2 regions of the Streptomyces sp. NPDC104367 genome follow, and region 2 is predicted to be linked to the other one. Evidence: riboswitches for the same ligand, from Rfam matches in the RefSeq annotation. Region 2 holds a riboswitch; the other holds the start of a gene.
What was found. Region 2 has a riboswitch for cyclic di-AMP ahead of ACZ619_RS33600 (C40 family peptidase). Riboswitches for the same ligand answer to the same signal wherever they lie in the genome.
Positions count from the first base shown of each region.

Region 1: it holds a riboswitch for cyclic di-AMP, as region 2 does, so the genes downstream of both, ACZ619_RS40950 (transglycosylase SLT domain-containing protein) here and ACZ619_RS33600 (C40 family peptidase) in region 2, are expected to answer to the same signal.

Region 1 is NZ_JBVJND010000044.1:58,380-62,574, reverse strand. Features, by position in the region: gene ACZ619_RS40955 (polyprenyl synthetase family protein) at 225-1,235, opposite strand; cyclic di-AMP (ydaO/yuaA leader) riboswitch at 2,123-2,323, shown strand; gene ACZ619_RS40950 (transglycosylase SLT domain-containing protein) at 2,327-2,824, shown strand; gene ACZ619_RS40945 (HAD family hydrolase) at 2,847-3,653, opposite strand; gene ACZ619_RS40940 (hypothetical protein) at 3,799-4,195, shown strand, end outside.
Region 2 is NZ_JBVJND010000028.1:75,291-79,485, forward strand. Features, by position in the region: gene ACZ619_RS33600 (C40 family peptidase) at 442-1,578, opposite strand; cyclic di-AMP (ydaO/yuaA leader) riboswitch at 1,587-1,758, opposite strand; gene pcrA (DNA helicase PcrA) at 2,082-4,195, shown strand, end outside.

The DNA of each region.
Region 1 (4,195 bases), on a different contig from region 2:
ATCAGTGAGTGGTGGTGATTTCCGTGGTTTCCATCTCACCAAATCGGGGGCACGGAAGCGTCAGACCCGGGAGCCAACTCCGCGTACGACTGGGGTATGACACCGGGGTCGCGGTGTCCCCACCGACCCGTAGGGGTCGTGCGGCTCAGGCACATGGGAGAGCCGCGGCAGATTCCCGAACTCCGGGCAGGCGGGCAGGCGGGCAGGCGGGCAGGCGGGCAGGGTCAGCCGGCCCGGTGGACCACCGCGTCGCACAGCTCGATCAGCGCGGCCTTGGAGTCGCTCTCCGGCAGCGGGGCCAGCGCGGCCCGCGCCTCCTCCGCGTACCGGACGGCGTCCCGGCGCGCGTGGTCGAGCGCCGGGTGCGTCCGCAGGGCCGCCAGGGCCTGCGCGTGCCGTGCGTCGTCGGTGAGGTCGGAGTCCAGCAGCTCGCACAGGGCGATGTCCTCGGCGAGCCCCAGCCGGGCCGCCCGCTCCCGCAGCCGCAGCACCGGAAGGGTCGGGACGCCCTCACGGAGGTCCGTCCCCGGGGTCTTCCCGGACTCGTGGGAGTCGGAGGTGATGTCCAGGACGTCGTCGGCGAGCTGGAAGGCGACGCCGAGCCGTTCACCGTACTGGGTGAGGACGTCCACGACCGTCTCGTCGGCGCCGGACATCATCGCGCCGAAGCGGCAGGAGACCGCCACCAGCGAGCCGGTCTTGCCGCTGAGCACGTCGAGGTAGTGCTCGACGTGGTCGCGCCCGTCCGTGGGGCCGGCCGTCTCCAGGATCTGGCCGGTCACCAGCCGTTCGAACGCGAGGGCCTGGACCCGCACCGCCTCGGGCCCGAGGTCGGCGAGGATCTGCGAGGCGCGGGCGAACAGGAAGTCGCCGGTGAGGACGGCGACGGAGTTGCCCCAGCGCGTGTTGGCGCTGTCGACACCGCGTCGCACGGAGGCCTCGTCCATGACGTCGTCGTGGTAGAGCGTGGCGAGGTGGGTCAGCTCGACGACCACGGCGGACGGCACGACGCCGGGCGCGTAGGGGTCGCCGAACTGCGCGGCGAGCATCACGAGCAGCGGCCGGAACCGCTTGCCGCCGGCCCGCACGAGGTGCTGGGCGGCCTCCGTGATGAACGGGACCTCGCTCTTGGTGGCCTCTAGCAAGCCTTCCTCGACAGCCGTCAATCCGGCCTGGACATCGGCTTCCAGAGCCTGGTCCCGCACGCTCAGCCCGAACGGCCCGACGACGGTCACGAGGGGTCTCCTGTCTGCTGGTGTCTACTGGCGCTTACACGGTTTGTCGATAGGTCGCTGCCATCACTCAAGTCAGCGTATCCGGTCAGGATTCGATCACCGAGGGCGCCCACGGTTACACCATGGGCGCTATCGGATCACGACCGGTATGTTTTTGATCAGCCGATACGACCTGACATCCCCTGACTTAACAGGATGTGCCGACAGTTGTCCCGAACCGGGACACGAGCCGTGTCCCGAACCGGCTCCGGCGCCGGACCCGAGGGCGGACCGCCCGGCCACCCGTCACCCGGAAACGCCCACGCCTCCCCCGCCGACGTCACCTGCCCGGACGCACCCCTTCCCTTCCCCCTTTCCCCACGACAGCCGGAACACCACCGCCACCCATGACAACGACGCGCACCACGGTGGAGGTTCCGCCCTCGCGGTGGACACGGGGAGCCGTTCCGCCCCCACGTGACCAGAATCACGCGAGGCGTACGCGACCGGAGAGGGCGCCTCCACAAAGACCACGCGTGACCGGAATGACTGATTCGCACCTTTCTAGCCGAAATTCCTCCCGCTCGACACCCGAATGACGACAGGGCGACCATTCGCCCGGCCTGGGGAAAGCGAAACCGCCAAATCCCCCATGTCCGATTCGCCATAATTTGAGGTTTCGTGAAGTGGGTCACGCGAACCCAGGCGCGACAAGGGGTGCGCGACACCGCTTCCTTTCCTTTCCCTGTGGGTGAGTTGAGGGTTGGCAGCCGCAAAGGATCAAGCACCTCATACGCCTCAGATCAAGGTCAATAGGTGCTTTGTGTGAATCCACTACTTGTTCCGGACATGTGCTCTCGCATACGTTCCCGCTCGCCGGGCGGACGCCGAATCCTGCCGCCGCCCGTCTTGACCCATCGACGAGTTCATTCGCATGGCAGGAGCGGGGGACCCAGGTAAGTCGCCGGACCGGGCGACCGACGTCACTGACGGACGTCGTTTCCGGAACGGCTAGGGGTGAAGTCGCATCGCCTTCGGGCGGCGCGGCCGGGCACACTCCCCGAGCCCGAACCCGACAGCTCACCTCGCAGGCGACGGAGAGGAACTTCGCCATGCCTGCTGCCGCCCAGCCCCGCCGCACCCGCATCGCCCGCACGCTCGCCGTCGTCGGCGCCGGTGCCGCCGTACTCGCCCTGCCGATCTTCGGGGCGACCACCGCCTCCGCCACCACGGCCACCACGGCCACCACGGCCACCACCACGACGGCCACGACGACGACCGCCGGGTACCCGAACAACCTCGACGGCTGGATCCGCGAGTCGCTCGCGGTCATGGGCCAGAAGGGCATCCCGGGCAGCTACAACGGCATCTACCGCAACGTGATGCGCGAGTCCTCGGGCAACCCGCTCGCCATCAACCTCTGGGACTCCAACGCGGCCGCCGGCATTCCGTCCAAGGGCCTGCTCCAGGTGATCGACCCGACGTTCAACGCGTACCACGTGTCCGGTACGTCGTTCAACATCTACGACCCGGTCGCGAACATCACCGCCGCCTGCAACTACGCCGCCGCGCGGTACGGCTCGATCGACAACGTCTTCGGCGCGTACTGACCGACGCCGTCGGCCGACACCGTCAGGTGAAGAGTCTCTCGAGGACGACGGCGATGCCGTCGTCCTCGTTCGACTTGGTGACCTCGTCCGCGACCGCCTTGAGTTCGGTGTGGGCGTTGGCCATCGCCACCCCGTAGGACGCCCAGTCGAACATCGGGATGTCGTTGGGCATGTCACCGAAGGCGATGGCCTGTTCCGGGCTCAGCCCCAGATGGTCGGCGGCCAGCGCCAGCCCGGTCGCCTTGGTCACCCCGCACGGCTGGAGTTCCACGGTCCCCGGCCCCGACATGGTGACCGTCGCCAGCGACCCCACCACCGACCGCGCGGTCGCCGCCAGCTCGTCGTCCGACAGGGTGTGGTGGCGCAGCAGCACCTTGCTGATGGGCGCGCACCACAGGTCGTCGCGCCGGTCCACGCGGAGCGCGGGCAGCGTCGGGTGGGGCATCAGGTAGCCCGGCTCGATGAGCGTGAGCCCGTCCACGCCGTCCTGGTCGACGGCCGCGTACACCTGCCCGACCTCGGCCTCGATCTTGCCGAGCGCGGTCTCCGCCAGTTCCCGGTCCAGGGTGACCGACCACAGCAGACGGTTCGTGCCGGCGTCGTACAGCTGCGCGCCCTGGCCGCAGACAGCGAGCCCCGTGCAGCCGAGGTCGTCGAGGAGCGGGCGCACTCTGGGTGCGGGGCGGCCGGTCACGACGAGGTGGCGGGCGCCGGCTGCGGCGGCCCGCGCGAGCGCGGCGAGCGACCGGTCCGAGAGCGTGTCGTCGGCGCGCAGCAGTGTGCCGTCCAGGTCGGTGGCGATGAGTGCGTACGGGGAAGGTGCGGCCATGATCAGAGAATACGGACAGCGCGCCCCTGAGACTCACTGTGCGTTTCGGCCTCAAGTGACGCCCGTCCGCTCCGTGATGGGGCGTTGTCAGTGGGGCGCGTTACGTTTGCGGTGAGTCGATGGCACCGATCTGGCGGGGGCGGACGTGGTGGCGGAGGGGGCGGGAGCGTTCCGGGCGCATCTGGTGGAGGCGGCGACCGGGGTGCTGGAGCGGTTCCCGGCGGAGTTGCGCCCGGAGATCTACGCGCTGTCGTTCCGTATCTGGCGGGTCGACCACGACGACCGCAGACCCTTCGTGGCGATCGGCTACAACACGGAGAGCCAGTACGAGGCCGAAAGACATCCGGCGGACCCCGGCGAGGCCCGCTGGAACTACGCCTGCTGGCTCCTGGACGGCTTCGAGACGCTCGGCAACTGCCCCGAGGACCCGGTCGGCGGCGCGCTGTACACCGAGGAGGTCCGGCGACTCGGACTCTGGTTCGACGGGGACGGTGACGATCCCGAACTGGACGCCGAGCGGGAGCTGTTGGGGCTGCACTTCG
Region 2 (4,195 bases):
CCTGGCCCCCACACGAACAGGCCACGCGCGCGTGCCCCGGAAAACCGCGCGGGCGAGGGATGAGGAGGCGGGGCGCGAGCGGCGAAGGTGCGCGGGGCTCTTGTGGAGCGGGAGCGCGGGGGAGCGGAGGTGGGGCGTGTGCGAGGGCGGCGGGTGCGGGCGGGGCTCTTGGGGCGCGTGCGGGCCGGCGGGCGCGGGCGAGAGGTGGGGGCGGGCGCTGCGGTGGTGTGCCGCGAGGGTGCGCGCCGGGCGCGGAGCGGTCGCTGTGCGCCCTGTGCCCGTGTTCCGCGCTCCCGCGCTCGGCCCCGTGTCCGCGCGGGACGGTGGGCGCGGGGGCCGGAGGCGGGCGCCCGGCGTGTGCTGGAAGTGGGGCGCCGGGCGCGGAGTGGTCGCTGTGCGCTCCGCACCCGTGTTCCGCGCCCCCTCGGCCCCGCGCCTCCCTCAGGCCGGGCGGACCACGCTGTGGATGATTGATTCGCCGCCGTAGTAGATCGACTCCTCGCGGACATAGGCGCCGGGCTTCGGGGCGTGGATCATCATGCCGTTGCCGATGTAGATGCCGACGTGGCTGACGTCGTCGTAGAAGAAGACGAGGTCGCCGGGCTGGGCGTCGGCGAGGGAGACGGTGGTGCCGGCGTCGACCTGGAGGTAGGTGGTGCGCGGGAGGGTGACGCCCGCGGCCTTCCAGGCGGCCTGGGTGAGGCCGGAGCAGTCGTAGGAGCCGGGACCGGTGGCGCCCCAGACGTACGGCTTGCCGATCTGCGCGCGGGCGAAGGCGATCGCCTTGGCGGCCTTCGTGGCGTAGGAGGAACTGCTCGACGTCGAGGTCGAGGACGACGAGGACGACGAGGACGCCGTGTCCTTCTCGGCCGCAGCCTGCTCCTTGGCGAGCTCCGCCGCCTTGCGCGCCGCCTCCTCCTGCTGCTTCTTCTCGATCTCCGCGAGCCGCGCCTTCTCCTCGGCGTTCAGCTGCGACAGCAGCTTCCGCGCGGCGGCCAGCTTCGTCTGGACGGTGGTCTTGGCGGTCTTGAGGTCGTCCTGCGTCTCGGTGAGCGACTGGAGGCTCTCGGTGGCCTCCTGGCGCTTCTTCATGGTCGCGGTCTGCTGGGTGACGTAGTCGTCGACCGCGTCCTTCTGGCGCGAGGTCAGCCGGCTCATCAGCTGGGTCTGGTCGAAGTAGTCCTGCGGACTGTCCGCGAGCAGGAAGGTCGCGGTGTCGGGGGCGCTGGCCCCGGTGCGGTACTGGGCCGCGGCGAACGACCCCAGCTGCTCACGCGCCTTGTTCAGCCGGTCCGTGCGCTTGGCGACGTCGTCGAGGAGCCGGTCGACCTGCTTGCGCTGCTTGCCGGTCTTCTCCTTGGCGGCGTTGTAGTCCTCGGTTGCCGACTCGGCCTGCCGGTAGAGGGCGTTGACCTTCTTCTCCACCTCCTCCAGGCTCGGCTTGCCGTCCTCCGAGGGCGCGGCGTTGGCCGTCTGGGAGAGCAGGGCGACGGAGGTGAGGGCGGCGGTGGCCAGGGCGGGCGTGCGTATGCCTGCTACGCGCGTTCCCGAGGGGCGTGACTTGCGGTGCGACGCCAACGGAGGCGACTCCTTCCATGATCCGCCTACCGAGTTAGCTGTCGGGTTCGGGCGGGTGGTTCGGAAGGGTTGCCCTACGGTCTTCTCCCGGCCGGGAGTTGGGACCGATTCACCCCAAGGTCGGTGTGGGTCCCCGGCTCCGGATGCGCGGCGGCGCGCCGGACTCGGCGGAGGCCGTGCGGCCCGGCGACGTTCGCCGGTGGGTGTCGTACGGCCTGCCCGGCACGCTAGCCAACTCGCGTGGTCCGTGTGAAGGTTGATGTGCGATATGCCCGATACATTTTCGTGACCTTGGTGTTGCGGTTCCCGGTGATGGGTTGATCGGGGATGGTTTGGGGTCGATTGTCCGGAGGGGGTCGGTGGTCCGGGCGTCGAGGCGGGCGGCCCGCGGATGTGAAGGATGCCTGGTCGCCGACCGTGACGGGGTGATTCTGGCGGGTGACGGGGTGGAGTTTCCGGGGTGGGAGCCGGTTGTCAGTGGGGCGCCCTAGACTCGGAGAGCGATGAGCAGCCTCTTTGACGACAGCTTCCTGGCGAGCCTCCAGCCCCCGCGCGGCCACGAGGAGGAACCCCCGCCGCCGCCCGAGGACGAGCACGTACCGGAGCCGATTCCGGACGATCTGTTCGACGGGCAGTTCGACGCGCCCCCGGACCGGGACGCGTACTACCGCGACGGCGCCGCCCGCCCGGCGCTGGACCCGGCCGCGCTCCTGGAGGGGCTGAACGACAACCAGCGGGCGGCCGTCGTGCACGCCGGTTCCCCGCTGCTCATCGTGGCCGGCGCGGGCTCCGGCAAGACGCGCGTGCTCACCCACCGCATCGCCCACCTGCTCGGCGAGCGCCATGTGCACCCCGGCCAGATCCTCGCGATCACCTTCACCAACAAGGCCGCCGGTGAGATGAAGGAGCGCGTCGAGCACCTCGTCGGCCCGCGCGCCAACGCGATGTGGGTGATGACGTTCCACAGCGCGTGCGTGCGGATCCTGCGCAGGGAGAGCAAGAAGCTCGGCTTCACCTCCTCCTTCTCGATCTACGACGCGGCCGACTCCAAGCGGCTCATGGCCCTGGTCTGCCGCGACCTGGACCTCGACCCCAAGCGCTATCCGCCGAAGTCGTTCAGCGCCAAGATCAGCAACCTGAAGAACGAGCTGGTCGACGAGGAGGACTTCGCCGCCCAGGCGAGCGACGGCTTCGAGAAGACCCTCGCCCAGGCCTACGCCCTCTACCAGTCGCGGCTGCGCGAGGCGAACGCCCTCGACTTCGACGACCTGATCATGACGACGGTCAACCTGCTGCGCGCCTTCCCGGACGTCGCGGAGCACTACCGCCGCCGCTTCCGGCACGTCCTGGTCGACGAGTACCAGGACACCAACCACGCCCAGTACGCGCTCGTGCGCGAACTCGTCGGCACCTGCGGGCATCCCGCCGACGTACCGCCGGGCGAGGGCGACCTGCCCCCCGCCGAACTGTGTGTGGTGGGTGACGCCGACCAGTCGATCTACGCCTTCCGGGGCGCGACGATCCGCAACATCCTCCAGTTCGAGGAGGACTACCCGAACGCGACGACGATCCTGCTGGAGCAGAACTACCGCTCCACGCAGACGATCCTGTCCGCCGCCAACGCGGTCATCGAGCGCAACGAGTCCCGCCGCCCCAAGAACCTGTGGACCAACGCGGGCGCGGGCGCGCAGATCACCGGCTACGTCGCCGACACCGAGCACGACGAGGCGCAGTTCGTCGCCGACGAGATAGACCGTCTGACGGACGCGGGCGAGGCCAAGGCGGGCGATGTCGCCGTCTTCTACCGGACCAACGCGCAGTCCCGTGTCTTCGAGGAGATCTTCATCCGCGTCGGCCTGCCCTACAAGGTCGTCGGCGGCGTCCGCTTCTACGAGCGCAAGGAGGTCCGGGACGTCCTCGCCTACCTGAGGGTGCTGGCCAACCCGGAGGACTCGGTCCCGCTGCGCCGCATCCTCAACGTGCCCAAGCGCGGTATCGGCGACCGCGCGGAGGCGATGATCGACGCGCTCTCGCAGCGCGAGAAGATCAGCTTCCCGCAGGCGCTCAAGCGCGTGGACGAGGCCTACGGCATGGCCGCGCGGTCGACGAACGCGGTCAAGCGGTTCAACACGCTGATGGACGACCTGCGCACCATCGTCGAGTCCGGCGCGGGACCCGCGACCGTCCTCGAAGCCGTCCTCGAACGCACCGGCTACCTCGCCGAGCTCCAGGCCTCCACCGACCCGCAGGACGAGACCCGGATCGAGAACCTCCAGGAACTCGCCGCCGTCGCGCTGGAGTTCGAGCAGGAGACGGGTGAGGGCGAGCAGCCCGCCGGGCTCGCCGCCTTCCTGGAGCGGGTGGCCCTGGTCGCCGACTCCGACCAGATCCCCGACGACGACGAGAACGGCGACGGCGTCATCACCCTGATGACCCTGCACACCGCCAAGGGCCTCGAGTTCCCGGTGGTCTTCCTGACCGGCATGGAGGACGGCGTCTTCCCGCACATGCGCGCCCTCGGCCAGACCAAGGAGCTGGAGGAGGAGCGGCGTCTCGCGTACGTCGGCATCACGCGCGCGCGGGAGCGGCTGTACCTCACGCGCTCGACGATGCGCAG